4 linked regions of the Roseivirga sp. BDSF3-8 genome follow. The protein of the gene in region 3 binds, or shares a complex with, the protein of the main gene of each other region. Links are inferred from orthologs where the notes say so. Each region holds a gene or a part of one and is shown on either strand. Other genes may lie near its edges.

Region 1 (2,817 bases), 530 kb from region 3 along the record:
GGAGCCATTTGGCATTCCTTTGTATCAGGACAGTAAAATCAGCTACGGCACGGAAGTGACTCTTAATGCCATAGAAAAAGTATACCCGGACGGCCGAATGGATGTAAAGACTAAAGGCAACAGGGTCTTACACGTACTGTCTTTTGATAATCCTGCAGAAGGCAAGCTCTATGCCGGAGGCGAAGTAGAATTTGTAGAAACTGACATGGAAGCCTCCCCGGAAACAACACAGGAAATGATCAGGCTTGCTAAAGAGCTTTACCAAAACCTGAATGTGGTACAGGAAGTAAGCATATCAGATGACGTGAACAGTTTTGACCTTGGTCATAAAATAGGTTTGTCTGTAGAACAGGAATTCGCCCTGCTCCAAATAGAAAAAGAAGAAATACGCCAGCTATTTATTATAGCTCATCTCAAAAAGGCCATTCCCATGCTGATGGATATTGAACGGACCAAAGAGCGCATTAGAATGAATGGTCACTTTCGCACCTTTGACCCGCTGGATTTTTAGGATTTTTCTTTTTGCCTTTCACCCGCTACTTTTGAGTAGGAAATGGAAAATCAGATATCCGCATTCGGCGAGGTCCTTCTATTTATAGTAGGTGCCATTATTTTCGTGGCAGGCGGCCTCGTTACGGCCTGGCTGGTGCGCCCTCACCGGCCTAATGAAGAAAAGCTTACCACCTACGAGTGTGGGGAAGATCCTGTTGGCTCCGCATGGGGCCGGTTCAATGTCAGGTTTTACGTTATTGCCCTCGTTTTTATTCTCTTTGATGTAGAGATCGTGTTTCTTTTTCCCTGGTCGGTAGTATTTGGCCAAAAGGAACTCATAAGCGAGACCAACGGCCTTTGGGGATGGTTTTCATTAGTTGAAATGTTCCTCTTTATCGGTATCCTCCTGCTTGGTCTGGCTTATGTATGGGCTAATGGCTTTCTTGACTGGGTAAAGCCTGCCGTAAAGCAAACCTCACATGACTCACCGGTACCTGCCGAGCTTTACGACAACCTGAATAAGCAGTACGAAGCAGAAAAAATTAAGGAAGATGGGCCTACTGGATAAGGAATTTAATAGCGGCGGCGTAGTGGTAAGCCGGGTGGACGACCTTATCAACTGGGCTCGCCTGAGCAGTCTGTGGCCTATGGGCTTCGGTATCGCATGCTGCGCCATCGAGATGATGAGCAGCTATGCCAGTGGCTATGACCTGGACCGCTTTGGCGTGATCCCCCGCCCTTCGCCCAGGCAGTCAGATGTCATGATAGTGGCAGGTACGGTTACATTTAAAATGGCCGATCGTATCCGGAGGCTATATGAACAGATGGCAGAGCCACGCTATGTGATCTCCATGGGCTCATGCTCTAACTGCGGAGGTCCTTACTGGCAACATGGCTACCATGTGGTAAAAGGAGTGGACCGTATCATTCCGGTAGATGTTTATGTGCCAGGGTGCCCGCCGCGGCCGGAAAGCCTGATAGGAGGCATACTGAAACTGCAGGAAAAAATACGCACGGAAACCCTGATGGCTCCCGCTGCCGCAGAGGCTATTCTGGCTAAGAAAAGGGAAGCTCAGGCAAGCAGCAAGACAGCAGAGTAAAGTACACAACCAGCCATAAAGGCAAGAAAGTTACTACGCCGCTCTTCGGGCAGCTCTTCTTTAAGGGTGTTTAATATCACGCCTCCTGATACAACGCCAAATACAGCCCCTATACCCAATGGGGGGAGGTTAACCCACTGCCCCGCAACCCAGCCTGCTATTATGGATAAGGTTAGTATATACCTGCCAACTCTTCTATACCGTTTTTGATAATGATCATGCAGCCCAAAATCATTTATTACAAAATGAAAGGCCATTGCCAGCAGATAAAAGATTAGCTGTTTAAGGGTATGCTCATTCCGGTGCACAAGTAAGTAGCCTATAAGCGCATTATACAGAGAAAAACTAACAAGATGGATGTAAAATACGCGGCCTGACACCTCTCGTTGATCATCCTGACGTGCAGATACTTTACTCAACTTTGCCGCACGCTCCAATCCGTAAAAGATGGTAAGGCCAGCCAGACTCAGGAGGTAGAGGTGGTGCTGGAGGAAGCCTTTGCCTTCATAGTGAAGCTGCCACTCTTCTAACTCCGGCATCACGTGGATAAATACATAAGCCACTGAAATACCCCCGCCAAATGAAAGCCACTTGCTACGGGGAATCATGGATATGAACCTTAGCTTTCCAGCAAATAAATGTACCAGTGCCAGCACAATTGCTCCGGAGAAGGTAAGCCAAAACTCTCTTTCCATGGCTTGCTAACCGCTCACTCTTACTTTTAGTTAGCTTGAATTGAGATTATTCCGGCTTCAGAAGCGCATTCATGCCGCACTCCGTTTATTTGCTGGCCTGCATTCCTTATTTTTGATCATGCAATTCGACAACATTTGTGAGCTCCTGAAGCGGGAAGCAGGCCAGGAAGCCATTACGGCCACCGACACTACTTCAACACCGCCCACCATCACGATACCTCCTGCGCTGCTACTATCAGCAGCAGACTGCCTCTACCGCCATCCGGACACTTATTTCGATTTCCTGAGCTGCCTGACTGCCCTGGATAATGGGCCCTCCGCAGGTACAATGGAAGTGATCTACCATTTGTATTCCATACCATTCGATCATTCCGTAGCTCTGCGTGTAGAGGTACCCAGACCAGCCGCGCCCGGGGAGTTACCTGCCGTACCTTCAGTAAGTCATCTGTGGAAATCAGCCCTGTGGCATGAGAGGGAGGCTTTTGACCTGGTAGGTATTCACTTTGAAGGGCATCCTGACCTAAGGCGTA
Region 2 (7,760 bases), 540 kb from region 3 along the record:
AAGCCTTTCTGCGTACTTATCCGTGTCTTTTTCAATATTAAGTATCCACTCCAGTTCACGGCCGTATAATGTATCCCGAATCCCATCAGCGGGAAAGCCCCTGGGATCGGACATCAACTCTTCGTTATAGCCGGGAAGCTCCTGTACCAGGTTCAGGAAGGTGGCTGGATTAGGGATGCTCAGTCCAGCAGGTACGGTGTCATCCGTATGGAAGCCCAGTGATACCTCATTGGCAAATTCCAGTCCTAGTGGGTCAGGCATGCCATCATGCGGAAAGTCGGTAGGCCAATCCAGCCCCTGGTTCTTTGCATGCTCCAGTTCCAGATAGCGGCCTATCCATCCGCCGGTTACGGGGTCATCAAAGCCCCCGCCTCCAAACCAAATATCACGGCTTTTGAAGTGTGAGCCATTTACATTTTCATACCCCACATTCTGCAATATGGCTACCCTGCCTTCATCATAAAGCTCCTTTAGCGCCACCATATCAGGGTGCAGTCCCAATTGCTTCTCGTCTGGCAGCGTGCTGTCCAGCGGAATATAGCCTCGATTGCCTGAGTCTGGTATGGCCAGATTAGGCCGCATGTTATAGTATTCGCTATATTGATTCAGCGGGATGAAGGTATTAAGCCCATCATTTCCTCCATGTAGCTGCAGCAATACCAGGGCGCGGCCATTGCCACTGAGCCGGGCTGTATGCGCTAGCTTGGGAGTGCCACTCAAGGCTTTAAGGGGAATGCCATTCAGCAGCAGTGTACCTCCTGCAGCTATCGAGATATTTCGTAAAAAACTCCTTCTCTTCATATTGCGGAATGGTTAAGTTCTGCCTAGAATAGCTGATATTCAGGTGATTGCATCAGTGCATTAAACAGGTTTTTCAGTCGCTCCGTAGCGTCCGTCATGATGTCCATATTGCCTCCGTTACGGTTTTGCCAATTAAAAACCCAGTTTTCCCACTCCAGGCCGCCCAGGTGATATTCACCAAAGTAAGTGTAGCGTTCAGCGGTGATGGCTGTGTCCCGATCGGAAAAAGGCAATAATTGCCCTGCCAGATGTTCTACTAATTGTAGGGCATAGTTACGCCCGTTTATGTCCACTGCTGTAGTAGCCATGGTATCGGTGATTCCGCTTCCGGGGTCATCTGCCCAGGCCAGCAGGTCTATCACTAGCGGCATCTGTCCGGAAAGTAGCCTATGGATAAATGCGTAGCGCTCTGCCAGTGTATTCGTCGTGATCCAGTTGCGGTTATAACCGGGAGCCTGATGGTAAGCCTCATAGCCTGCCACATCATAAGGGTTCATCAGGTGCAGTCCCATGTCCTCCATTTCCCCTATTACGGTGCCCATTACCTCATTATGTTCGACTGTATTTATTTCCGGTATTTCGACATCAAAATACCGTAATGTGCCCAGAGTTAACTCCAGGGGAGATTTGATAAGGGCGCCGAATTTATCATCCCCCTGGCCAGGGGCTGCCTGAAAGAAATGTTCGCTGGAAAAGAGCTCATCAAGAACAGGTCGTAGACGATACCCACCCGACATAAAAGTTTGCGCGAGCGGCCCAATAACCGTCTGTTCGGTTTCCTCGGTTACATCCCAGTACACAAAAAACCTGTACAGTCGCCTGATAAAATAGCGGGCCGCTGCCTCCTGGTTATAAATCATCTCCACCAGTTGGCGAATTTCATCCTCCATGCTTTCCGCGGTGGGTGGATCAGCCATAGGTGTGATGATGGTATGATTAAATGAGGCGGAAAAGATTTTTTCCTCATTATCGTGATTGGTAGCGTTACCTGAGTCCTCATTTATCCGGGCTTTGCCTGTAGGAAGGCCGGTAGCTACATCAGGCTCAAAAGCTTCCGGTGTGCCCCAGTTCACACTTGTCCAGCCCGTCAGCACCCTGGCCGCCTCCCGGATATCAGCCTCAGTATAGGTTGTATAATCACCGGCTCCCCGTACAGGCCCTTTCCCTATGGTAAATAATTCGAACATTTCACGGGCAAAGTTCTCGTTCGGTCGGCCTCTCACATTCAGTCTGCCATCCAGAAAGTGCAGCATGCTGTTATCCACTATCACCTTAGCTATAAGATGAGTGTAGCGGTTAAACTCAGTGCTCGTATTAGTCAGGTCATTAATCAGGTAGCGACGAAAAAGAGCGTTCTGCCAGTACAGGTCCCGGCTGCTGCCTCCGGTTTCAGATTTTGTGGTATGAATGGTGTGAAGAAAAAAAGCCAGTTTTTCAAGGGCAGTATCGTCCCGGTACATTTGTCCTGTCCACCAGCGTAAGAGAGCGCTTCTTAGCACGTGGTCCCTTTCAGTATCTGCACGCGTTATAGTTACCCACTCGTATTCAGACGGCATGCCCCCCTCCGGATCCTCAGGTAACCGTGGATGTGCAGGTTCCTGCAGCCCGTCCATCAGGCGTGAGAGGGCGTCACCGATCTGCAGTGAAGCGAAGGCTTCTACCTGGCCAGGCCGGAGGCCATAGGTAAGACGCCGGAGCAGGTGCCGGGCCCGTTCCTGACCCAGCGTCCCGGATATTGCTTGTAGAGGCATATTTCTTCCGCTTTTTTTAGGTTCAGTATCGCCTGGCTCAAGTCAGGTAATACTTTTCATTTGAAAAATACAAATAATGATATCTTTCTAATGCTTAAATATAAAGAGGGTTTAGTGGGAAAATCGATATAGGAACTCCTTTATATGGATGTGTGTAAGAATTTCATTCAAAAAAGTGCAATTAGCACAAAGGGATTGGGTGTTTAGGTTTACTAAGAAAGATTATATATGAAGATATGATGAAAGTCGTGCAGGGGAGGGATTACACACGAGTTGCATTGGTGTAAGTCTTTTCAGAAAGGAGAGAGAAGTACAATGTCAATTTACTTTCTTCGGAATCTGCCGGGGCTATATGGGGGTTTCTTACTTGAAGCAGACCCCGGTAAATTGAAAAAGGCTACCCTGTAAAGAGTAGCCTTATGTTAATATTCTTAAATACAGTGTTACATTTCCTGTTTTCTGAATCGCATGGCTTGTTTGAAAAGCGATCCGCGATCCCGTACAATCAAAATGTAGTATCCGGGCCTGATACCTCTTACATCTATGCTGTACGTACCATTAGGATTAAGCTCATAATCTAACTGTAGATTGTTACCAATAATGCTATATACCTCAAAGGTAGGGTCCTGCAAATCCAAATCTTCCAAAGAGACCTTCAGAAAATCTTCAGTAGGATTGGGGTACAGCATGACACCACGTGTTTCCTTCACCTGCGAATAGGGAGCTTCGGGTTGGGGAAAAACTTCCTGCGCATGGGATACAGATGTGCCTGCGAAGAGGAGTACAAACCCGAATGTAAGCGAAAGTAGTATTTTCTCGATACGCATGGTCGTTTAATATTATCCTGTTTATTTAGGAGCAAAAACCGAACCGGATTTCATAAATTCTGCAGAATTTTTTTCCCTCCGATCTGATATGACTGCTGCACGATCCAATTTTTTCTACGGTTAATATAGGATGAAGGTTGTGCTGCAGAGAACCTGACGGGATTTGGCAGCACTGCCGCAAGCAAGGCAGCTTGCTGAATGCTAATATCTTGCGCCTCCCTTTTAAAGTATTGTTCGGATGCTTTTTTAACTCCGAAAACATCAGGCCCCATTTGGGCGATGTTTAAATAGACCTCTAAGATACGTTCTTTAGGCCAAAGCATTTCAATTAAGACAGTATAATATGCTTCTAACCCTTTCCTGAAAAAGTTTTTTCCATGCCAGAGGAATAAGTTTTTTGATACTTGCTGTGAGATGGTGCTTGCCCCGCGGCTTCCTTGTCCCTTGCGGCGCTTCTCTATCTCCTCCTTTATGGCCTCTATGTCAAATCCATTATGCTCAGGAAACTTCTGATCCTCAGCGGCTATTACAGCCACTCCCATCCAGGGCGAAATGTCGTCCATTGGTAACCATGCATATTCCACCGAACCCTGCTCTATCCATACGCCGACCATATGCCAGGTGTAAAGTGGCGGAATATACCTGTAGATAATGACCTGCCACAGGCTGTGCAGTACAAAACATAACAGGGCAAACAGTACGAAGCGGAAAAGCGAGCGTAGTATTTTCATCAGGACCACAGGACTTTATAGGCACTGCCAATATGGTCAATCATATCGGTTGGCAGAAGAGATTCCTGGCTTTGTTCTTTCAGAGCCAGGTCTGCTGCCAGGCCATGAAGATGTACTCCCAGAATAGCTGCCTGCCAGGGTTCGTATGTACCCAGCGCAGCGGTAATAATGCCTGTGAGAGCATCTCCAGATCCACCTGTGGCCATGCCAGGGTTTCCTGAATTGTTAAAGAAAACCCTGCCGTCCGGAATACTCACTGCTGTATGGGCTCCTTTTCGCACTACGATGACCTTGTGTTTTTTAGAAAACTCCTTTTGACGTTCCAGTTGCTCGAAGCCATTCTCAGTTTTTCCGGCTAATCGCTCAAACTCTTTAGGATGGGGAGTAAGGATAGTGTTTTCCGGCAGTAGCTCTAATAGCTCCCTGTTTTCACTGAGTATATTTAAGGCATCTGCATCTAATACCATCGGCACGTTTACATTGGTGAGTAACTCACGGAGCGCTTTGCAGGCGGCAGAGGAAGTGCCGATGCCGGGCCCGGCACCTATGACCGTATAAGGTTCCAGATCGGGAAGACAGCTGAAGTGATCCGAAGAAATATCACAACTAGCCATTGCCTCCGGCAGGCTGGTCTGGATAATATCATAACCACAGCAGGGAATATGTAAAGTGAGCAGGCCTATCCCGCTGCGCAGACAGGCCAGTCCGCTGAGTACAGCCGCACCCATAGTACCTTTACTGCCTGCTATAATGCATGCCTTACCGTAGTTACCTTTATGACTGAATGTACCTCTGGGTTGCAGGAAGCTTTTTATCTCAGCCCGGGTGATTAGCACCTTGTCAGTCTCCGCCTTGGCCAGGGCCTCGGGATGGAGACCTATTTCTACTACTTCCCAGTGGCCTGTATAAGGGCCGTTTTCAGGAAGCATAAAGGCGAGCTTTGGCACCTGAAAGGTAAATGTCTGACTGGCCCTGACTATGGCACCGTCAGGCGAGGGCTCGTCACTGTACAGGCCTGAAGGTATATCAATACTGACGGTAGGGGAGGGACTGCTATTCATACGCTCTACCACTAAGGCAAAAAGCCCTTCTACCGGCCGGGAAAGGCCTGAACCAAAGAGACCATCAATGAGTACATCGAAAGCCGACAGGTCCGGCAGATGATCTTCGTCCCGAATTTCCTTTACAGGAGATATATCCTCCAGCCGGCGCAGGTTTATGCTAAAGTCCTCAGAGCCTTTATCGCTGGTGCGCACAGCATAGGAAGTGACCTGGTACCCAAGCCTGGTAAGCATGCGCGCAATGCAAAGCCCGTCTCCGCCGTTATTTCCGGGCCCGCAAAGTACAGCCACTTTGCTGTCCGGACCATAACTCAGGGTAAAGCGGTCTGTAAACCTTGCCGCTGCCCTCTCCATCAGGTTTGTACTGCTGATGGGTTCATTGGCTATCGTATATTCATCCAGCTTCCGTATTTGTGCCGCAGTCAGTATTTTCATGTATAAAAGTGCTAGTGGTTTATCCTTCTATTATAAGCTGAGGCAGGCTGAAAAGTTGCGTCTTAGCGATCTACTTCACCCAGTACCATGTCCAGGGAGCCCACAATGGCTATGAGGTCGGCCACCATTGAGCCGCGGCTTATTTCCGAAAGTACGCTCAAGTTAACAAAGCAGGGGCTGCGGGCCTTACAGCGAAGGGGGATATCAGATTTGCCATCTGCCCTGAAGTAAAAGCCCAGCTCACCTTTAGGGTTTTCAGCCCTTACATAGAGGTCTTGCTTTTTAGGCCTGATCTTTTTTGGTACCAGTGCCCTCGGGTCAAAGTCCCTCGTGCGTTTCAGGTCCCCCTGCAGCCGGTCCAGGCACTGCCTGATGATACGGATAGACTCATGGCACTCTCTTACCCTTACCCAGGTACGGTCCCAGCAGTCACCTAAAGTACCCATGGCTCCTTCCCCCACCGGTATGTCAAAGTCCAGTTCGGGGTATACAGAGTACTTATCCACCCTTCGGAGGTCGTAGCGAAGGCCACTGGCCCGCAGCATAGGGCCGGAAACTCCGTAATTGATAGCTAGGTCCCGGGAAAGCACCCCCACATTAGCAGTACGCTCGACGAATATCTTATTCTCAATTACCAGTTTTTCCATTTCTGCCATCTTAGGCAAAAGATACTGGCAAAATTCCCGCGTGCGCTCTTCAAAGCCCACGGGGAGGTCATAAAACAAGCCTCCTACCCAGATGTAATTATAGAGCATCCGTGCTCCGCATGTCCACTCCAGTAGGCGGAGAATATGTTCCCGGTCGCGCATCAGCCACAGGAAGGGGGTAAAGGCGCCGATGTCGAGGCCATAAGTACCAATGGCCACAAAGTGTGAGGCCAGGCGATTCAGTTCTGAAACCAGCACACGGATATACTCTACGCGCGCCGGAATTTTATCTGCAATACCCAGCATTTGTTCCACCCCCATGGCAAAAGCGTGTTCGCTATTCATGGCTGCCAGGTAGTCCATCCTGTCTACAAATGGGATGGTCTGATTATAGGGCATGTTTTCTGCATGCTTTTCAAAACACCGGTGCAGGTAGCCCAGATGAGGCACTACTTCAGTAATGATCTCACCGTCAGTGATCACCTCCAGCCGTAGTACGCCGTGCGTACTGGGGTGCTGTGGCCCGATGTTGATGAGCATTTCACCATCCTGTAAATGCCCCTCTGTAAACTTATTAGGCTCCGAGTTATTCAGATGCCTTTTGTCGTAGGTGTACTGGATCGGGTTTGCCATCAGTATTTAACTTCAATGCCATGATAATATTCCTGCTCATCATAATCTTTGCGCAGCGGATGACCTTCCCAGTCTGAGGGTAGCAGGATACGCCTTAGGTCAGGATGCCCTTCAAAGTGAATACCTACCAGGTCAAAAGCCTCCCTCTCATGCCACAGGGCTGATTTCCACAGATGACTTACTGAAGGTACGGCAGGTAACTCCCCGGGCGCGGCTGGTCTGGGTACCTCTACACGCAGAGCTACGGAATGATCGAATGGTATGGAATACAAATGGTAGATCACTTCCATTGTACCTGCGGAGGGCCCATTATCCAGGGCAGTCAGGCAGCTCAGGAAATCGAAATAAGTGTCCGGATGGCGGTAGAGGCAGTCTGCTGCTGATAGTAGCAGCGCAGGAGGTATCGTGATGGTGGGCGGTGTTGAAGTAGTGTCGGTGGCCGTAATGGCTTCCTGGCCTGCTTCCCGCTTCAGGAGCTCACAAATGTTGTCGAATTGCATGATCAAAAATAAGGAATGCAGGCCAGCAAATAAACGGAGTGCGGCATGAATGCGCTTCTGAAGCCGGAATAATCTCAATTCAAGCTAACTAAAAGTAAGAGTGAGCGGTTAGCAAGCCATGGAAAGAGAGTTTTGGCTTACCTTCTCCGGAGCAATTGTGCTGGCACTGGTACATTTATTTGCTGGAAAGCTAAGGTTCATATCCATGATTCCCCGTAGCAAGTGGCTTTCATTTGGCGGGGGTATTTCAGTGGCTTATGTATTTATCCACGTGATGCCGGAGTTAGAAGAGTGGCAGCTTCACTATGAAGGCAAAGGCTTCCTCCAGCACCACCTCTACCTCCTGAGTCTGGCTGGCCTTACCATCTTTTACG
Region 3 (7,752 bases):
AAAAGAAAGGCAAAAAGCCCTACCGATATGAGCACACCCCAGACGCGGTTATGTACGGCGGTGGTGATGGGTTTACCCTGCACTTTATTGGTGAACATGACCCCGAAAATCATGAGCACGATAACGCCTCCTACATACACCATGATCTGGGTAACGGCAATGAAGTCAGCACCGGCGAGGACATAAAGCGCGGCCACGCCCAGAAAGGTGACTACCAATGAAAAGGCCGCATAGAGGATGTTTCTGGTAAGCAGTATGACCAGGGCTGAGGCTATAGTAAGCCCGGCAAACATATAAAAGAGCCACTCAATCATCGCTTTGCTTATCCTGGTTACTATCACTATCGGGCTTACGTGGTCTGATCACGGGCCTGGGCTTTTTCTTTTCTTCTCCGGACTGGTTGCCTTGGTCCTTATCCCCGGGAGGTTCTTCCTCCGGTGAGGGGGGGGTTATTTTTGGTTTAATGACAGGTCTTCCTGGTTTTTTTGTACTACCTGAGGGGCTGTCTTCGCCTGTACCTCCCTCCCCTATGGCCTTATCCTGTGAGGTGGCGGGCTTCACGTTGGGCTTAATAACAGGCCGTGCAGGTTTCTTCGTACTGCTTTCTTCAGGCTTTTCCGGTTTGCTCTCGTCACCTTTTTTATCCTGGGAGGCTGCGGGCTTTATTTTAGGCCTGATCACAGGGCGTTTGGCAGCAGGCTTTGGGTGGTCACTTTTCGGTGAGGCATCTCTCTCTTCATCTTCTGACGGCTTGCGTGGCTTCACGTTAGGTTTTACCACGGGGCGAGCCGGTTTGGAAGGTTCAGGCGCTCCTTCCCTACTCTCCTTTCCTTCTTCCGAAGCTGGTATTATCTTAGGCTTTATTACAGGCCGAGCCTTTTTATCGTCGGCACCCGCTTTGGGTGTGGTCTTAGGTTTTATTTTCGGCCTTACAACCGGGGGGGCTGATTGCTTTGGCTTACTGTCTTGGCTGTCTTTATTACTATCTTCTTCTGACGCTGCCGCTGGTTTGACCTTTGGTTTTATCTTCGGGCGAAAAGCGGGCTTAGGCTTTTCTTTCGCTTTATCTGCCGGCTGTCCGGTATCTTCCGCGGGGCTAGTGGCGGAGGGCTTTACTTTGGGGCGAAACTTAGGCTTTGGCTTGGGCTCACCTGGCTCTTCCTGTGCTTGGGTACCGGTGGCCTTAGGCTTTACCCTGGGCTTAAATGCCGGCTTACTGCCTTGCTCACGACCTTCCCGGGCGGGTTTTGCGGCCTCTGGCTTTACGCGTGCGGCAGGTTTAGCCGTACCAGAGGCGCTTCCGGCTTTGGCTGTTTTGGCCTTTTCTTTTTCCGCAAGAAAGTCAGCGAGCCGGGTATGGGCCACTTCTATTTCTTCCTGGCTCATTTTACCAAATGAATAGATATGGTCATCTACATCATACTCGGTAAAATCGTAGGCCTTGGTCATGGTGAGACACTCAGTGGGGCATACGGTGGTACAGAGGCCACAAAAGCAGCATTTGCCCATATCTATATCAAAGCGGGCGGCATGTATGCGCTTAACAGTACCGTCACTGGTCTTGCCGAGGTCACCTACTGCACGTATAGGATCTATCTCTATACAGTCTACGGGACATATTTTGGCGCACTTATCGCATACGATGCAGTCATCAATTTCATTGTGCAAGCGGTAGCGGCCGTTATCAGGTATGGGCAGGGATTCCTGTGGATATTGGGTAGTAAAGATACCGGTGGACTGCTCAAAGTAGTCTTCTTCCTCCACGCCTTTGGGGCTCCGGCTTTTCCTGGCCTGCAGGAGGTGCCTCCAGGAGAGTCTGAGCCCGCCGGTGAGGGTACTAATAGCCTCTCCAATGCTTTTCCAGTATCCGCTATTTGCTCCTTTCTTCTTCATATCAGATCATCCAAAGGCGCCAAACGCCGGCGGCTAATATAATTAAAATAGCAGCAGGGGTAAGGTATTTCCAGCAAAGTGACATAAGCTGGTCCACACGGAGGCGGGGATAAGTCCAGCGAATCCACATTTGAATAAGCACAGTGAGCAGGGCCTTACTGCACAGCCAGAAACCTCCCCAGGCTATGCCGGAAATGGTACCCGGGGTACCGGAGGTCCAGTAGGCGAGCTCGAGGCTCCCTATATTGGGGAGGGGGGTGTTCCAGCTTCCCCAAAAAAGAACGGCCCCGAGAAAGCTCACAAGGAGCATCATTCCATACTCACTGAGCATGACCATGGCCCATCGAAATCCGGAATATTCGGTATGAAATCCGCCTATCAGCTCTGATTCGGCCTCGGGAAGGTCAAATGGGGCCCGGTTACACTCGGCCAGGGAGGCGATGAAAAAGATGAGGGCGGCAATGAGGAGCAGGGGCATGCGCATGATGTTCCAGGTAAGTATACCGCCTACCTGGGATACATCGATGCCGGTGTGCCTGAGGCCGAATAGGTACTGAGTCTCTGATTGAGGCAGGCTATGGTACCATACGCTTTGCTGCCAGCTTATCTGCTGGAGGTCGAGGCTCTGGCATATCATGACGACGGCAAGCACGCTGAGTCCGAGGGGCACTTCATATGAGATGATCTGGGCCACGGAGCGCATGGCGCCGTAGAGGCTGAATTTGGAGTTACTACCCCATCCGGCCATAAGGATGCCCAGTACATCGAGGCTGACTATGGCGAGCAGGAAAAATACGCCTGTCTCTATGCCTGCGCCGCTCCACCCGGCGGCGAGAGGTATGACGCTGAACCCGCTAAACACGGCGGTGAAGATAAGGACGGGTGATAGCCTGAAGAGCTTTTTATCTGCTGCAGCTGGTACAATGTCTTCTTTCTGCAAAAGCTTGAGCAGGTCGGCAATGGTCTGCAGCAGCCCGTAGCGCCCGACTTCCATAGGCCCTACCCTATCCTGTATAAAGGCAGATACCTTACGCTCGGCGTAGATGGCCACTACGGCGTATAGCAACAGAAAGGGCAGAAAGAATAAAAAGGTCGTCAATAGCGTAAACCGGTTAGCTGTCGGCAGACAAAAATAAGGGCTTAGACGCTAACACCAAAGGTAAAGATCAGCCATTTCCTGCGCTGCCTGATCCGGCTGCTTCTACGGTGAGGGTGTACTCTTCGGTGGTATTGTTACCTGCATCGACAAAACCGCAGGTGAGGGTACCGCTTGGCATGGCATGTACCACCTTGAGGGTGAACTTGTAACGATCTTCTTCGGCAGGCTTTTGTTCCTGCAGCTCTATGCCATCGGGCAGGTTTATATAGGCTTCCCAGCTACCTTGCGGGGACTTGAGGGGGGCTCTTCCGGATATTACCTGAAACTGCTCTCCTATGCTGGCAGTGATTTTATCTGTTTGGGATATCTGGTAGGTTATCATCAATTACGTTTTTTTAATTCAAATCAATATAAAAAGTAGTTTGGGAAGGGTATTGTTTCGCTCTGCAGCGGGGTGATGGCTGCCATATAGTAGACGTGTGATCAACTATTCTTTGAATTTCCAGCTTTTAAGGCGAATTAACCTTCAAAACAGGAAACCTTATGTGGTCCGGTTGATTTTTATACTAGTCAGCCAGCTATCATAAAAATGAATCAGGAGGCAAGAAATTAATGAGCAAGTACATATGACACGGGCCGCTATCATCTTTATTATAAGCCTGGTAATGGTACTGCCCCTACTCTTGCTTTTCGGGGAGCCCTCTCTCAGCGACCAGTTATACCTTTGTATTCCGTTTTTACTCTTACTGGGAATACCTCACGGGGCCATAGATAATATCCTTTTCATTCGTAATAAACCGATCAGCCCTGCACTCTTTAACGCTGTCTACCTTGTCTTTGTGGGTATTAATATTGCCTTGTGGTTTATTTTTCCGGCTATTGCCTATATGGTCTTTCTTCTGATATCCGCCTATCACTTTGGTCAGTCTCAGTTTTCGCACTATCTGTCTCAGCAGATAGCGAAGCATAAATTACTCTACTTAAGCTGGGGGACATTGCTCATAAGCAGCCTTGTCCTTTTAAACTACTCTGAGGTAATGGGCATTGCCAGTAAGCATGCGGAGTTTTCTTTTCTACGGTCCCTGCACGGCTACCAGTTAATGGTATTTATGTGCCTGATAAGCGGGCTGGGTACTGTGTGTCTAATGGGGAGGCTCTGGCATATTAAGGTATTGTCGCGGGGTGCCTTTTTGAGGGAGTTGCTTCTGCTGGGAGTATTACTGGGTTGCTTTTACCTTACTCCTCTTTTGATAGGGTTTACTTTATACTTTGTGATCCTGCATTCTTTTAAAGTACTCCGTGAGGAATATGTCTTTTTAAAAGCTTCGGGGGAAGTATTCTCAATAAGACAGTTTATTAAGCTTGTGGCACCACTAACGCTGTTTTCCATAGGAGGGATCGGTTTACTATTCGGGCTTATCTACATGGGATGGTTGCCGATATCATACGGGTATTGCCTGCTCATTGCCATATCGTCTATTACGCTGCCTCATGTGTTTGTGATGAACAGGTTTTATGTCCGTTTTTTCAGGAAGAAGAACCAATATAAAGCGGTCTAGTCGGCGTAGGGCTGGTTCACTTTTCCTATAATGGTTATTCTGTCCCTCCATCTGTTTTACGCTGATAAAGCCGATATAAAAAACAAGAGGCTGTAGGAAGACCTCTTTTTCTACCAAACAATATTTTGAAAATTACCTCAATCACTCTGCATAGCGAAGTCGGACGTGACCCGGTTGGACGTGACCCGGTTGGACGTGACCCGGTTGAACGTGACCCGGTTGAACGTGACCCGGTTGGACGTGACCCGGTCGAACGTGACCCGGCCGAACGCGACCCGGCCGAACGCGGCCCGGCCGAACGCGGCCCGGCCGAACGCGGCCCGGTACAACCTCGCGGTAGTTATGAGGAATGCAAAATTATATTTTGAACAAAAAGAAAGAGGTTGCCTTTTGAGACAGCCTCTTTGTTATATGCTATTAATAAAATTAATTCTATAACTCCTGCTGTTCTATGGTATAGCCTTCTGCCTTGCTGAGTGACTGTGCGACTAAGCCGAGCAGTACGCCATATATCACTTTGGAAGATATATCGGCTATGGTGTAGGTGATTTCGCGGGCGACTACGCCGACTTCGTTAAACAAGCCTCCATTTATACCCAACAGATGAGGCATGAGGTAAGCGCCGGGATAGAGCATCCAGGATACCAGGAAGAGGACCCATATAGACCCTAGCAGTTTTTGTGCTTTGTCCGGAATGCCTTCTTTACCCTCTTTTATGACTCTGCGCATGAGTATGAGGATGTGAATAAAGAATACGGTGGATATGGCTCCCCAAATAGCAAAGGCTGTGAGGTTGGTCACTTCGTAATACTGGCCAATGTACCCGGTGACGATCATCATGACGCCGGAAAACCAGAATTGATTACGCACACTGCTAAAATTGCTACGGGTAAGGCTTACGACAAAGAGTATCTGAAAAAGCAGCATGGGTACATCGATGAGCCAGTTGAGGTAGCGGTACCCATTGTTAAACAGGTCACTGCCTTCCGCGAGAAAATACCTTCCTTTTTCTTTATCAAATGCAAAGGCATCTGTCCAGTTTTCGGTCTGTACATAAAGCAGTAAAAAAGCAGAGACCATTACGACTACCGATAGTATGGATGACATACGGTATTTCGGTGCGACATTTTTAATGGTAAGTACGAAGTACAAAAGGCCGGCGAGCATACAGGCGTAGCCAAGGGTAAGTACGTGTGAGGTGAGCTGGTAGGCCATTTCGGAAAAGCCCTGTTCAAGCCCTACGTAATTTTCAAAAGTTGCATTACCAAGTTCATTCATGGCGTGGGTATGGTTAAATATAAATAGCTGCTACAAGCAGGTCAGCTAATCATCAGGCTTATGACCCGGCCAGCAGCGTGACCAAAAATTATTTCACGATATAAATGCGGAAAGTGGCAGATTACCCCTGCGGGGTAATATTATTATTGTATTAAGGTGCACAATAGTGTGATGCAAAGTGTGTAAGGCTAACCCGGAGGAAATAGTAATGTTTAAATTAACTCCCTTGAAAATCAACCAACCGGACAAAGAGGCCATAATATGAATAGCCTGGAGGAGGGGAGGATAGGTTATCCCTTTAATCAAGCGTGGTGCTTTGATGGTGAAACGAGAAGCAATAGCTGTATCCAGGACAGATGCCAGGCTAAGGGTATTGAAGCAGACAGGACGCGCCCCAGTGTTAAAGGAAAAATTGATTAGATTAGGCGATAGGGGCTATCAACGCCGTCACTACTTATTTTATCCCCGGATTTGAAAATGACCGAACTAACCGCATGAAAAAGACCCTTCTGCTAAGCATACTATTTACCTTTGCCTACCTGACTCTTGCCGCTCAATCACAGCCTGCCGGGCTGGATTCAATACAGACTGAGAGACTTGCCAAAACCTGCGAGCTGTGGGGGCATCTTAACTACTTTCACCCTGACCTGGATGATGGATCTATCGACTGGGCTGGTGCATTTACAGATAATATCGGGCTGGTAAAGGATGCCAAGAACAGCCGGGAGTACGGCGAGGCTGTCCAACGGATGCTCAGCCGATTAAATGATCCTGCCACCCTAGTCGTCACCTCAGAAGCCAGAAGATACACGGGTGATTCTGTCAAATACCCGGTAGTTGAATTCGTAGAGGACAGTGTGCTGCTGTTCTCAATAAACGATTACAGTGACCTGGAGGACTATAATTATGTGATGACTCAACTAAAAAGGCTTACGGAAAGCATACCGCTGTCCAAGGGGGTTATTTTTGACATACGAAGTGCGGAAAATCCGGGAATGTTCAAAGGATACGTTCCCTGGTATTTCAATATGATAGAAAATTACTTTTCAAGCGAAGTAATCGAGATACCTGGCTTGCAGGCAAGATTTCATGATGGGTTCGCACCGGAATCAGGGGCTACTTCGGGCGGCTATGAATCGGGCTACTATATAACTAATCAAAAAACCATTACCCCGGCTCCTGAAGCGGTGGACAGGCCTATTGTTTTTATTGTTAACGAACATACGGATATGCCGCGGGTGGTGGCAGGCCTTTATCTGGGTGATAAAGCCCGCATAGTATCGACTTCGCCAATCACAGAGGCGGTATTTGCCGAAACCATAACCTTTGAACTGGATGACTCGCTAACGGTCTCTATCCGCACGAACGAGCTACTGACTGACCGTCCCATTAAAGAGCACGTGCTGTTACCGAAAGGAACCGAAAAGCAGCAGATGGTCGGTAGTGCCCTGTCCCTGATTAACCATACGCCTGAACAGGTAAATGTAGTAGGCGATGCCAAAGAAACTTCAAGGTTTGCTGCCGGTGATAACCAGGTGGAAGAGTCGTCAGGCGATTATCCTGACGAGGGGCACCGGCTGTTGGCGGCCGCTAAAATATGGACGGTTATCCATTACTTTTTTGCCTACCAGGACCTGATGACAAAAGACTGGGACAAGGTACTGAGGGAGTATATACCTCGTTTTGTTAGTGCATCGGATTCGCTGGGGTATCATATGGCTGTGGCGGCAATGTATACAAACATCGAGGACGGGCACGGCTTTGCAGGCAGCAAAACGCTTAATGCTTACCTGGGCCCTGCCGCCCCTCCTATCAAAGTACGGTATATAGAAGGGCAGCCTGTGATTGTGGATTTGCTGCCGGATTCTCTTTATAAGCATACGGAAGTAAACATAGGAGATATCGTGCTGGCGGTGGATGGTG
Region 4 (7,553 bases), 530 kb from region 3 along the record:
AGTGAGCGGTTAGCAAGCCATGGAAAGAGAGTTTTGGCTTACCTTCTCCGGAGCAATTGTGCTGGCACTGGTACATTTATTTGCTGGAAAGCTAAGGTTCATATCCATGATTCCCCGTAGCAAGTGGCTTTCATTTGGCGGGGGTATTTCAGTGGCTTATGTATTTATCCACGTGATGCCGGAGTTAGAAGAGTGGCAGCTTCACTATGAAGGCAAAGGCTTCCTCCAGCACCACCTCTACCTCCTGAGTCTGGCTGGCCTTACCATCTTTTACGGATTGGAGCGTGCGGCAAAGTTGAGTAAAGTATCTGCACGTCAGGATGATCAACGAGAGGTGTCAGGCCGCGTATTTTACATCCATCTTGTTAGTTTTTCTCTGTATAATGCGCTTATAGGCTACTTACTTGTGCACCGGAATGAGCATACCCTTAAACAGCTAATCTTTTATCTGCTGGCAATGGCCTTTCATTTTGTAATAAATGATTTTGGGCTGCATGATCATTATCAAAAACGGTATAGAAGAGTTGGCAGGTATATACTAACCTTATCCATAATAGCAGGCTGGGTTGCGGGGCAGTGGGTTAACCTCCCCCCATTGGGTATAGGGGCTGTATTTGGCGTTGTATCAGGAGGCGTGATATTAAACACCCTTAAAGAAGAGCTGCCCGAAGAGCGGCGTAGTAACTTTCTTGCCTTTATGGCTGGTTGTGTACTTTACTCTGCTGTCTTGCTGCTTGCCTGAGCTTCCCTTTTCTTAGCCAGAATAGCCTCTGCGGCAGCGGGAGCCATCAGGGTTTCCGTGCGTATTTTTTCCTGCAGTTTCAGTATGCCTCCTATCAGGCTTTCCGGCCGCGGCGGGCACCCTGGCACATAAACATCTACCGGAATGATACGGTCCACTCCTTTTACCACATGGTAGCCATGTTGCCAGTAAGGACCTCCGCAGTTAGAGCATGAGCCCATGGAGATCACATAGCGTGGCTCTGCCATCTGTTCATATAGCCTCCGGATACGATCGGCCATTTTAAATGTAACCGTACCTGCCACTATCATGACATCTGACTGCCTGGGCGAAGGGCGGGGGATCACGCCAAAGCGGTCCAGGTCATAGCCACTGGCATAGCTGCTCATCATCTCGATGGCGCAGCATGCGATACCGAAGCCCATAGGCCACAGACTGCTCAGGCGAGCCCAGTTGATAAGGTCGTCCACCCGGCTTACCACTACGCCGCCGCTATTAAATTCCTTATCCAGTAGGCCCATCTTCCTTAATTTTTTCTGCTTCGTACTGCTTATTCAGGTTGTCGTAAAGCTCGGCAGGTACCGGTGAGTCATGTGAGGTTTGCTTTACGGCAGGCTTTACCCAGTCAAGAAAGCCATTAGCCCATACATAAGCCAGACCAAGCAGGAGGATACCGATAAAGAGGAACATTTCAACTAATGAAAACCATCCCCAAAGGCCGTTGGTCTCGCTTATGAGTTCCTTTTGGCCAAATACTACCGACCAGGGAAAAAGAAACACGATCTCTACATCAAAGAGAATAAAAACGAGGGCAATAACGTAAAACCTGACATTGAACCGGCCCCATGCGGAGCCAACAGGATCTTCCCCACACTCGTAGGTGGTAAGCTTTTCTTCATTAGGCCGGTGAGGGCGCACCAGCCAGGCCGTAACGAGGCCGCCTGCCACGAAAATAATGGCACCTACTATAAATAGAAGGACCTCGCCGAATGCGGATATCTGATTTTCCATTTCCTACTCAAAAGTAGCGGGTGAAAGGCAAAAAGAAAAATCCTAAAAATCCAGCGGGTCAAAGGTGCGAAAGTGACCATTCATTCTAATGCGCTCTTTGGTCCGTTCAATATCCATCAGCATGGGAATGGCCTTTTTGAGATGAGCTATAATAAATAGCTGGCGTATTTCTTCTTTTTCTATTTGGAGCAGGGCGAATTCCTGTTCTACAGACAAACCTATTTTATGACCAAGGTCAAAACTGTTCACGTCATCTGATATGCTTACTTCCTGTACCACATTCAGGTTTTGGTAAAGCTCTTTAGCAAGCCTGATCATTTCCTGTGTTGTTTCCGGGGAGGCTTCCATGTCAGTTTCTACAAATTCTACTTCGCCTCCGGCATAGAGCTTGCCTTCTGCAGGATTATCAAAAGACAGTACGTGTAAGACCCTGTTGCCTTTAGTCTTTACATCCATTCGGCCGTCCGGGTATACTTTTTCTATGGCATTAAGAGTCACTTCCGTGCCGTAGCTGATTTTACTGTCCTGATACAAAGGAATGCCAAATGGCTCCTGGTTTTCATTACATTCATTAATAAGCTGCTTATACCTTGGTTCAAAGATATGCAGGTTTACCGCCTCACCTGGAAAGACGACAATATTGAGAGGAAACAAGGGTAAATAACTTTTCATTACCCCCAAAACACCCCGATTGTAAAGTGGTTTGAGAGAATTCCGGATATCGTTAAAAACACGATGGCCATAGGGTTCGCCTATATGTATATTTGTACAATATCATGAATTAGCTTGATGTTAAAGTGGCCATTTGTTTGGCGGCACTGGTAAGAGTGTTTGTGACCGGAGGGCTCAACATGGCTAAGGGATATTAACGTGGCCATAGTAATTAAAGTCATGCACCTGGGGGGTATTTGCTAGTCTTTGCCTCTACCGTTATACACTAATTCTATTTCAATTTGGCCCCTGAAATAGAAAAGGCCACCGGGTCAGGTGGCCTTTTCCTTACGATATTATCCGTAATTACATGTTATTCACTACTTCCTGGCCAAATTCGCTACACTTAAGTAGTGTGGCATCGTCCATAAGTCGCTCGAAATCATATGTCACACGCTTGCTGGCGATGGCTGCCTCCAGTCCTTTGTAGATAAGGTCTTCGGCCTCATTCCAGCCCAGGTAGCCAAGCATCATAGCACCTGACAGGATTACAGAGCCGGGGTTAACCTTGTCCTGGCCTGCATACTTAGGAGCTGTACCATGAGTAGCCTCAAATATTGCGTTACCTGTATTGTAGTTGATGTTAGCCCCGGGTGCGATACCGATACCACCGACAATGGCAGCCAGTGCATCAGAAACATAGTCGCCATTCAGGTTAAGTGTAGCAATTACACTGTATTCAGCAGGGCGAAGAAGTATCTGCTGCAGGAAAGCATCCGCGATCACATCTTTAATTATGATCTTGTGGCCGTCTTTCTCTATCACCTGCCAGGGGCCTCCTTCGTAGTCCTTAGCGCCATACTGCTCTTTAGCTACTTCATAGCCCCAGTCACGGAAAGCACCTTCGGTAAATTTCATGATGTTACCCTTGTGCACAAGGGTAACGCTGTCGCGCTTAGTGGTGAAAGCATAGTCGATAGCCGATTTCACCAGGCGACCGGTTCCTTCTTTTGAAACGGGCTTTATGCCATAGCCTGCTGTATCAGGAAAGCGAACTTTCTTGTAACGGTCGGCAAAGTTCTCTTTCAGCAGAGAAGCAAACTTCTTCTCGTCTTCAGTTCCTTGTTGAAACTCGATTCCTGCATAGATGTCTTCAGTGTTTTCACGGAAGATTACCATGTCTGTCGCGCCGGGGTCTTTTACAGGGCTGGGTGTGCCTTTAAACCATCTTACAGGACGCACACAGGCATACAGGTCCAGTTCCTGGCGCAGTGCCACATTCAGTGAACGAATGCCGCCGCCCACAGGGGTGGTAAGGGGGCCTTTTATACCTACCAGGTACTCACGGAAAGCAGCCAGAGTGTCTTCAGGAAGCCACTCGCCACTGCGATTGTAGCTTTTTTCACCAGCATACAGTTCCTTCCACTCTATTTTCTTTTTGCCATTATAGGCTTTTTCTACTGCACTATCGATTACATTTTTGGCAGCAGGCCAAATATCAACACCTGTACCGTCACCTTCGATAAAAGGGATTACGGGGTTGTCAGGTACCTGCAGGGTACCATCTTTGATGGTAATTTTTTGCTCACTCATTCTGTTCGGTTTGCTTATTGAGTAACGTATAGCCGCCACCTGCAAAAGGGCGGTACTCTTCTCACTTATTTATAACTTTCTGTATCCTTTGGGAAGTCGTGGCTTTTGACATCCTCTATGTAATGACTAACAGCCTCGGTTATGGTTTTGTGAAGGTCTGCGTACCTTCTCAAAAAACGTGGCTTAAATTCCTGGGTGATGCCCAGCATATCATGCACTACCAGCACCTGACCATCTACATGCGGGCCGGCACCAATGCCGATAACGGGAATATTTACCTCACTCGCTACGCGCTTGGCCAACCCTGAGGGTATTTTTTCCAGCACGAGGCCAAAACACCCGCACTCTTCCAGAAGCTTCGCGTCATGTATCAGTTTAGCAGCTTCCTCCTCCTCTCGGGCACGTACAGTATAGGTGCCAAATTTATAAATGCTCTGAGGGGTCAGGCCCAGGTGCCCCATCACAGGTACGCCGGCGCTAAGTATCCGGGTGATACTCTCTTTTATTTCCGAGCCACCCTCCATTTTTACCCCGTGTGCCCCACTCTCCTTCATTATACGAATGGCCGAGCGCAGTGCCTCACTACTGTTACCCTGGTAGGAGCCGAATGGTATGTCCACAATCACCAGGGCACGGTCTACAGCTTTTACCACAGAAGTGGCATGGTAGATCATATGGTCAAGAGTGATAGGAAGTGTAGTCTCGTTTCCTGCCATGACGTTACTGGCCGAATCCCCCACCAGTAAAACATCTATTCCTGCCGCGTCCAGCAGGCGCGCCATCGAATAATCGTAGGCAGTAAGCATGGAGATCTTCTCCCCACGGTTCTTCATTTCCTGAAGCTGATGGGTAGTGATCTTTTTGATATCGGGCCGGTGTACAGACATGACAGTAACGTTGTGCTTAAAAACGGCTCAATCTACAAAAAAATGATAAAAACAGGGAAAAATGCAGCTAAACTATGCGTTGGTCTCTTCGTCCTCTTCTGAATAGGCGGGCAAAACCACTGTAAAACGGGTCCCCTCGGAAACCTTGCTCTCTACTTTAATGTCACCTTTCATTTTGTCAATGACATTTTTGACGATATACAGGCCCAGCCCGCTGCCCTCGCTACTCTCTGAGGCGCGATAGAACATCTCAAAGATATTCTCCAGCTTTTCTTCAGAAATACCCTCTCCATTGTCACTAACCGTGATGGTGACTTTTTCCTTTTCCACCTTCACCACTATTTCCACATAGGTATAGTCCTTTTCTCGGGAGCGGTATTTAATCGCATTGGATATGATATTGTTCATCACAATCCTTATGCGGGTAAGGTCACTTCTGAATTCATATGGTTGATAAACCCTGGTAAGAATTTCAGGCATGGGACCTTCTTCCGCCGTATAGAAGCTGGTTAGCGTATTGTTGATCTCCGTTAGGAAATTAATGCTGACTTTAGGGTCATTGACCCGGTTATTTCTTGAAATACTAAGCAGATCAACCACAAGGCTGTCCAGACGGTGAATACTACCTTCGATCATTTCGATGATCTTTTCCCTGCCCGATGGATCGGTTTCGCTACGCAGCAGGTGGATAAGACCAAGGATAGACCGCAGGGGAGAGCGCAAATCATGCGAGGCATGGTACACGAAGTTATCCAGCTCAAAGTTTACCTTCTGCAGCTCTTCAAAGTTCTGCTTGGTGTCAGTAATATCTTTCAGGACAGCCTCTATGCGGTTTTCTTTGGGGTAGTACACACTACTGTAGTTTACCCAAAAAGTGGTTCCGTCATTGCGCTTCAGGAGCATTTCCTCATTTTCCACTTTTCCGTGGCTGAGGAGTTTTTCCATCATCTCCAGCCGCTGCGTCTCGCTCGTATAAAAGTTGGTGGTGTAAAGCTTGTCGCCCTCACTGGCATTGAACAGCTCCAGCGCTTTGGCATTAGCTTCCAGTATCTCGCCTGTGTCAGCTGCTGTTCTGAACATGCCTACCAGGCTGTTTTGAAAAAGATTCCTGTACTTGTTTATACTGTTCTGGATTACCTCTTCGGCTCGTTTACGATCGGTAATATCCGTATGGGATCCGCTTATTCGGTAAGCTATGCCATTGCGGTCACGCAACGCAGTGCCCCGGCTGGCTATCCACCGGTATGTGCCGTCCTTATGGCGCAGCCGGAATTCCAGGGAGTAATGGTCAATTCGATTTTCAAGGTAATCGTAAAAGGCTTTGATGGCCCGTTCACGGTCGTCGGGATGGAGCAGGGTCTCCCAGGCCAGGATGCTACTGTCAATTTCCCGCTCCGTATAGCCAAGCATTTTTTTCCACGGCTCGGACACGAAAACCTCGTTACTGACTATATCCCAGTCCCATAGGCCGTCATTAGCTCCATTAGCAGCGAGCTGGTATTTTTGAAGGTCGTTTTCAATTACGTGAATGTAGGCCGCCCGGGAAGCCTCTCGTTCTTCCAGCTCTTTGATTTGCTGTTTAAGCTGCTTTATCTCCAGTTGCAGATCGGCTTGGGAACTCACGTTCATTATAGGATAATTAGTAGGCCTTATGTAAAATAGGAAAACTATTGCTGGAAAAAAAGCAATAAACTGGATGCCAAATTATTCGATTTACTTCGACTGGCAAGCAATTTTTTCACTTTTTTCCCTCCGAAAAAAACAGATGTAACATGAGCATTTGGAGCTATGTCTTCCTCTCGTGAGAAATTGTTTATCAGTCTGTTAGCTAAATAGTGGCCCTGGATTGAAGCCTTAGGTAAAGATCAAATCAGCTTCCCTTTGGGAGGTTTCAGGCAAATTGCCAGCCATTATGAGTGGATTATTCAATATTCCATTTGGCTAAAAATACCCCTATAGACTGATTGTAATATAGCCGGATTTTTGAAAAATCAATGTTCCCTTTGGTTATACCAGTATTTTAATGCCACTTATCTTAAGAAAACACCTTTTGGTTCTTCTTCAAATGACACATGAATATGCTCTTCCAATGTGGTGGCAAGCTCATAACCTGTGTACTGCGGATAGACGCCAAAGCAGGCATGGCTTCTGTTTACCAAGACAGCAATCTCCAGTTTTTGGAGGCTGATATTCATAAATGGCTCCAATGCGTAAAACAACGTTCGGCCGGTGTTCAACACGTCATCTACCAGAATTACCCGCTGGTTTTCCACCGTAGTTACAGGCTTATCCATTTTTACTTCAGAAGACACCGGATCCTGCTTATCAATATCGATACGTAGCAGATGAGTTTTTATCGGGCTTATCTCCGTTAGCTCTCTGGCCATCATTTCGGCAAGGTGATACCCACGGTCCCAGATACCGGCAATAAACAGGTCAGTCTCTACAGCGTTATTCTCATATATCTGAAAAGCAATGCGCTTGACAATCTTTTCGATCTTATTGCTATCTAGTATCAGGGTCTGTTGGTCTTTCATGGTCGTGTACTTTATTGAAAGCTTCCGGCAGGGCTATTTTAAAACATATTTTTCAGAATAGTGAGACTGGTTCACTTTTTTAACTATACACATGACAAAAACGCAACGATTAAGGCAACTGGAATGGGCAGA

The links.
Region 1: the proteins of AB9P05_RS03720 (region 3) and nuoB are in contact, whole or in part, in a crystal structure (PDB 6Y11), measured with the Thermus thermophilus proteins. The link is inferred for Roseivirga sp. BDSF3-8 from one-to-one orthologs. Residues at the interface, in WP_096411122.1 of Thermus thermophilus: Arg36, Val44, Arg45, Met46, Gly47, Pro48, Asn49, Arg50, Val51, Leu57, Gln58, Ala61, Asp62, Ile64, Lys65, Ile67, Phe68, Lys69, Glu70, Ile72, Val74, Glu223, Ala224, Glu225, His233, Thr234, Glu235, Tyr236, Ser237, Trp241; in WP_096411117.1 of Thermus thermophilus: Arg16, Glu17, Gly18, Leu24, Leu27, Val28, Trp30, Gly31, Arg32, Asn34, Ser35, Trp37, Thr54, Asp55, Ala56, Asp59, Ala61, Arg62, Phe63, Gly64, Glu66, Val67, Phe68, Arg69, Ala70, Ser71, Arg73, Gln74, Ala75, Asp76.
Region 2: the proteins of AB9P05_RS03720 (region 3) and AB9P05_RS05880 are in contact, whole or in part, in a cryo-EM structure (PDB 6ZJN), measured with the Thermus thermophilus proteins. The link is inferred for Roseivirga sp. BDSF3-8 from one-to-one orthologs. Residues at the interface, in WP_096411122.1 of Thermus thermophilus: Ala224, Glu225, Gln226, Glu227, Ala295, Trp297, Phe298, Arg299; in WP_223903221.1 of Thermus thermophilus: Pro35, Ser36, Asp139, Gly141, Ala142.
Region 4: the proteins of AB9P05_RS03720 (region 3) and AB9P05_RS05860 are in contact, whole or in part, in a cryo-EM structure (PDB 6KHJ), measured with the Thermosynechococcus vestitus proteins. The link is inferred for Roseivirga sp. BDSF3-8 from one-to-one orthologs. Residues at the interface, in WP_126985484.1 of Thermosynechococcus vestitus: Gln8, Lys26, Trp29, Leu30, Pro33, Met34, Met37, Leu38, Leu83, Ile84, Phe85, Lys86, Glu87, Asp88, Val89, Leu90, Pro91, Ala92, Thr100, Ala104, Val107, Ile108, Phe111, Leu112, Tyr114, Ile115, Ile125, Ser126, Leu128, Phe133; in WP_126986108.1 of Thermosynechococcus vestitus: Gly6, Tyr7, Glu8, Tyr9, Phe10, Gly12, Phe13, Leu14, Ile16, Cys17, Ser18, Pro21, Ala24, Leu25, Ala27, Ser28, Leu31, Arg32, Pro33, Ser35, Arg40, Leu41, Thr42, Thr43, Tyr44, Glu45, Ile51, Gly53, Ala54, Trp55.

The regions. Positions count from the first base shown.
Region 1 is NZ_JBGNFV010000001.1:1,469,331-1,472,147, forward strand. It holds nuoB (NADH-quinone oxidoreductase subunit NuoB), read left to right. Parts: upstream 1-1,043; coding sequence 1,044-1,592; downstream 1,593-2,817. Other genes in the region: AB9P05_RS05855 (LON peptidase substrate-binding domain-containing protein), read left to right, coding at 1-511; AB9P05_RS05860 (NADH-quinone oxidoreductase subunit A), read left to right, coding at 554-1,060; AB9P05_RS05870 (hypothetical protein), read right to left, coding at 1,565-2,287; AB9P05_RS05875 (NADH-quinone oxidoreductase subunit C), read left to right, coding at 2,406-2,817. UniProt on the Escherichia coli protein: NDH-1 shuttles electrons from NADH, via FMN and iron-sulfur (Fe-S) centers, to quinones in the respiratory chain. The immediate electron acceptor for the enzyme in this species is ubiquinone.
Region 2 is NZ_JBGNFV010000001.1:1,471,362-1,479,121, reverse strand. What follows is about bases 4,778-7,760. They hold AB9P05_RS05880 (NADH-quinone oxidoreductase subunit D), read right to left. Parts: upstream 6,887-7,760; coding sequence 5,669-6,886; downstream 4,778-5,668. Other genes in these bases: AB9P05_RS05870 (hypothetical protein), read left to right, coding at 7,505-7,760; AB9P05_RS05875 (NADH-quinone oxidoreductase subunit C), read right to left, coding at 6,886-7,386; AB9P05_RS05885 (NAD(P)H-hydrate dehydratase), read right to left, coding at 4,778-5,606. Outside these bases: AB9P05_RS05905 (DUF1501 domain-containing protein), read right to left, coding at 1-801; AB9P05_RS05900 (DUF1800 family protein), read right to left, coding at 825-2,552; AB9P05_RS05895 (T9SS type A sorting domain-containing protein), read right to left, coding at 2,996-3,379; mtgA (monofunctional biosynthetic peptidoglycan transglycosylase), read right to left, coding at 3,430-4,110; more of AB9P05_RS05885, read right to left, coding at 4,110-4,777.
Region 3 is NZ_JBGNFV010000001.1:935,043-942,794, forward strand. The notes cover bases 944-3,918. They hold AB9P05_RS03720 (NADH-quinone oxidoreductase subunit H), read right to left. Parts: upstream 2,993-3,918; coding sequence 1,895-2,992; downstream 944-1,894. Other genes in these bases: AB9P05_RS03715 (4Fe-4S dicluster domain-containing protein), read right to left, coding at 944-1,893; AB9P05_RS03725 (hypothetical protein), read right to left, coding at 3,060-3,374; AB9P05_RS03730 (Brp/Blh family beta-carotene 15,15'-dioxygenase), read left to right, coding at 3,619-3,918. Outside these bases: AB9P05_RS03710 (NADH-quinone oxidoreductase subunit J), read right to left, coding at 1-314; more of AB9P05_RS03715, read right to left, coding at 307-943; more of AB9P05_RS03730, read left to right, coding at 3,919-4,551; AB9P05_RS03735 (hypothetical protein), read right to left, coding at 4,689-4,880; AB9P05_RS03740 (bacteriorhodopsin), read right to left, coding at 4,984-5,829; AB9P05_RS03745 (S41 family peptidase), read left to right, coding at 6,324-7,752. UniProt on the Escherichia coli protein: NDH-1 shuttles electrons from NADH, via FMN and iron-sulfur (Fe-S) centers, to quinones in the respiratory chain. The immediate electron acceptor for the enzyme in this species is believed to be ubiquinone.
Region 4 is NZ_JBGNFV010000001.1:1,464,084-1,471,636, reverse strand. Bases 1-2,776 are described here. They hold AB9P05_RS05860 (NADH-quinone oxidoreductase subunit A), read right to left. Parts: upstream 1,754-2,776; coding sequence 1,247-1,753; downstream 1-1,246. Other genes in these bases: icd (NADP-dependent isocitrate dehydrogenase), read right to left, coding at 2,771-2,776; AB9P05_RS05855 (LON peptidase substrate-binding domain-containing protein), read right to left, coding at 1,796-2,425; nuoB (NADH-quinone oxidoreductase subunit NuoB), read right to left, coding at 715-1,263; AB9P05_RS05870 (hypothetical protein), read left to right, coding at 20-742. Also shown: more of icd, read right to left, coding at 2,777-3,997; panB (3-methyl-2-oxobutanoate hydroxymethyltransferase), read right to left, coding at 4,063-4,884; AB9P05_RS05840 (ATP-binding protein), read right to left, coding at 4,957-6,513; AB9P05_RS05835 (phosphoribosyltransferase family protein), read right to left, coding at 6,915-7,421; AB9P05_RS05830 (DUF4112 domain-containing protein), read left to right, coding at 7,513-7,553. UniProt on the Escherichia coli protein: NDH-1 shuttles electrons from NADH, via FMN and iron-sulfur (Fe-S) centers, to quinones in the respiratory chain. The immediate electron acceptor for the enzyme in this species is believed to be ubiquinone.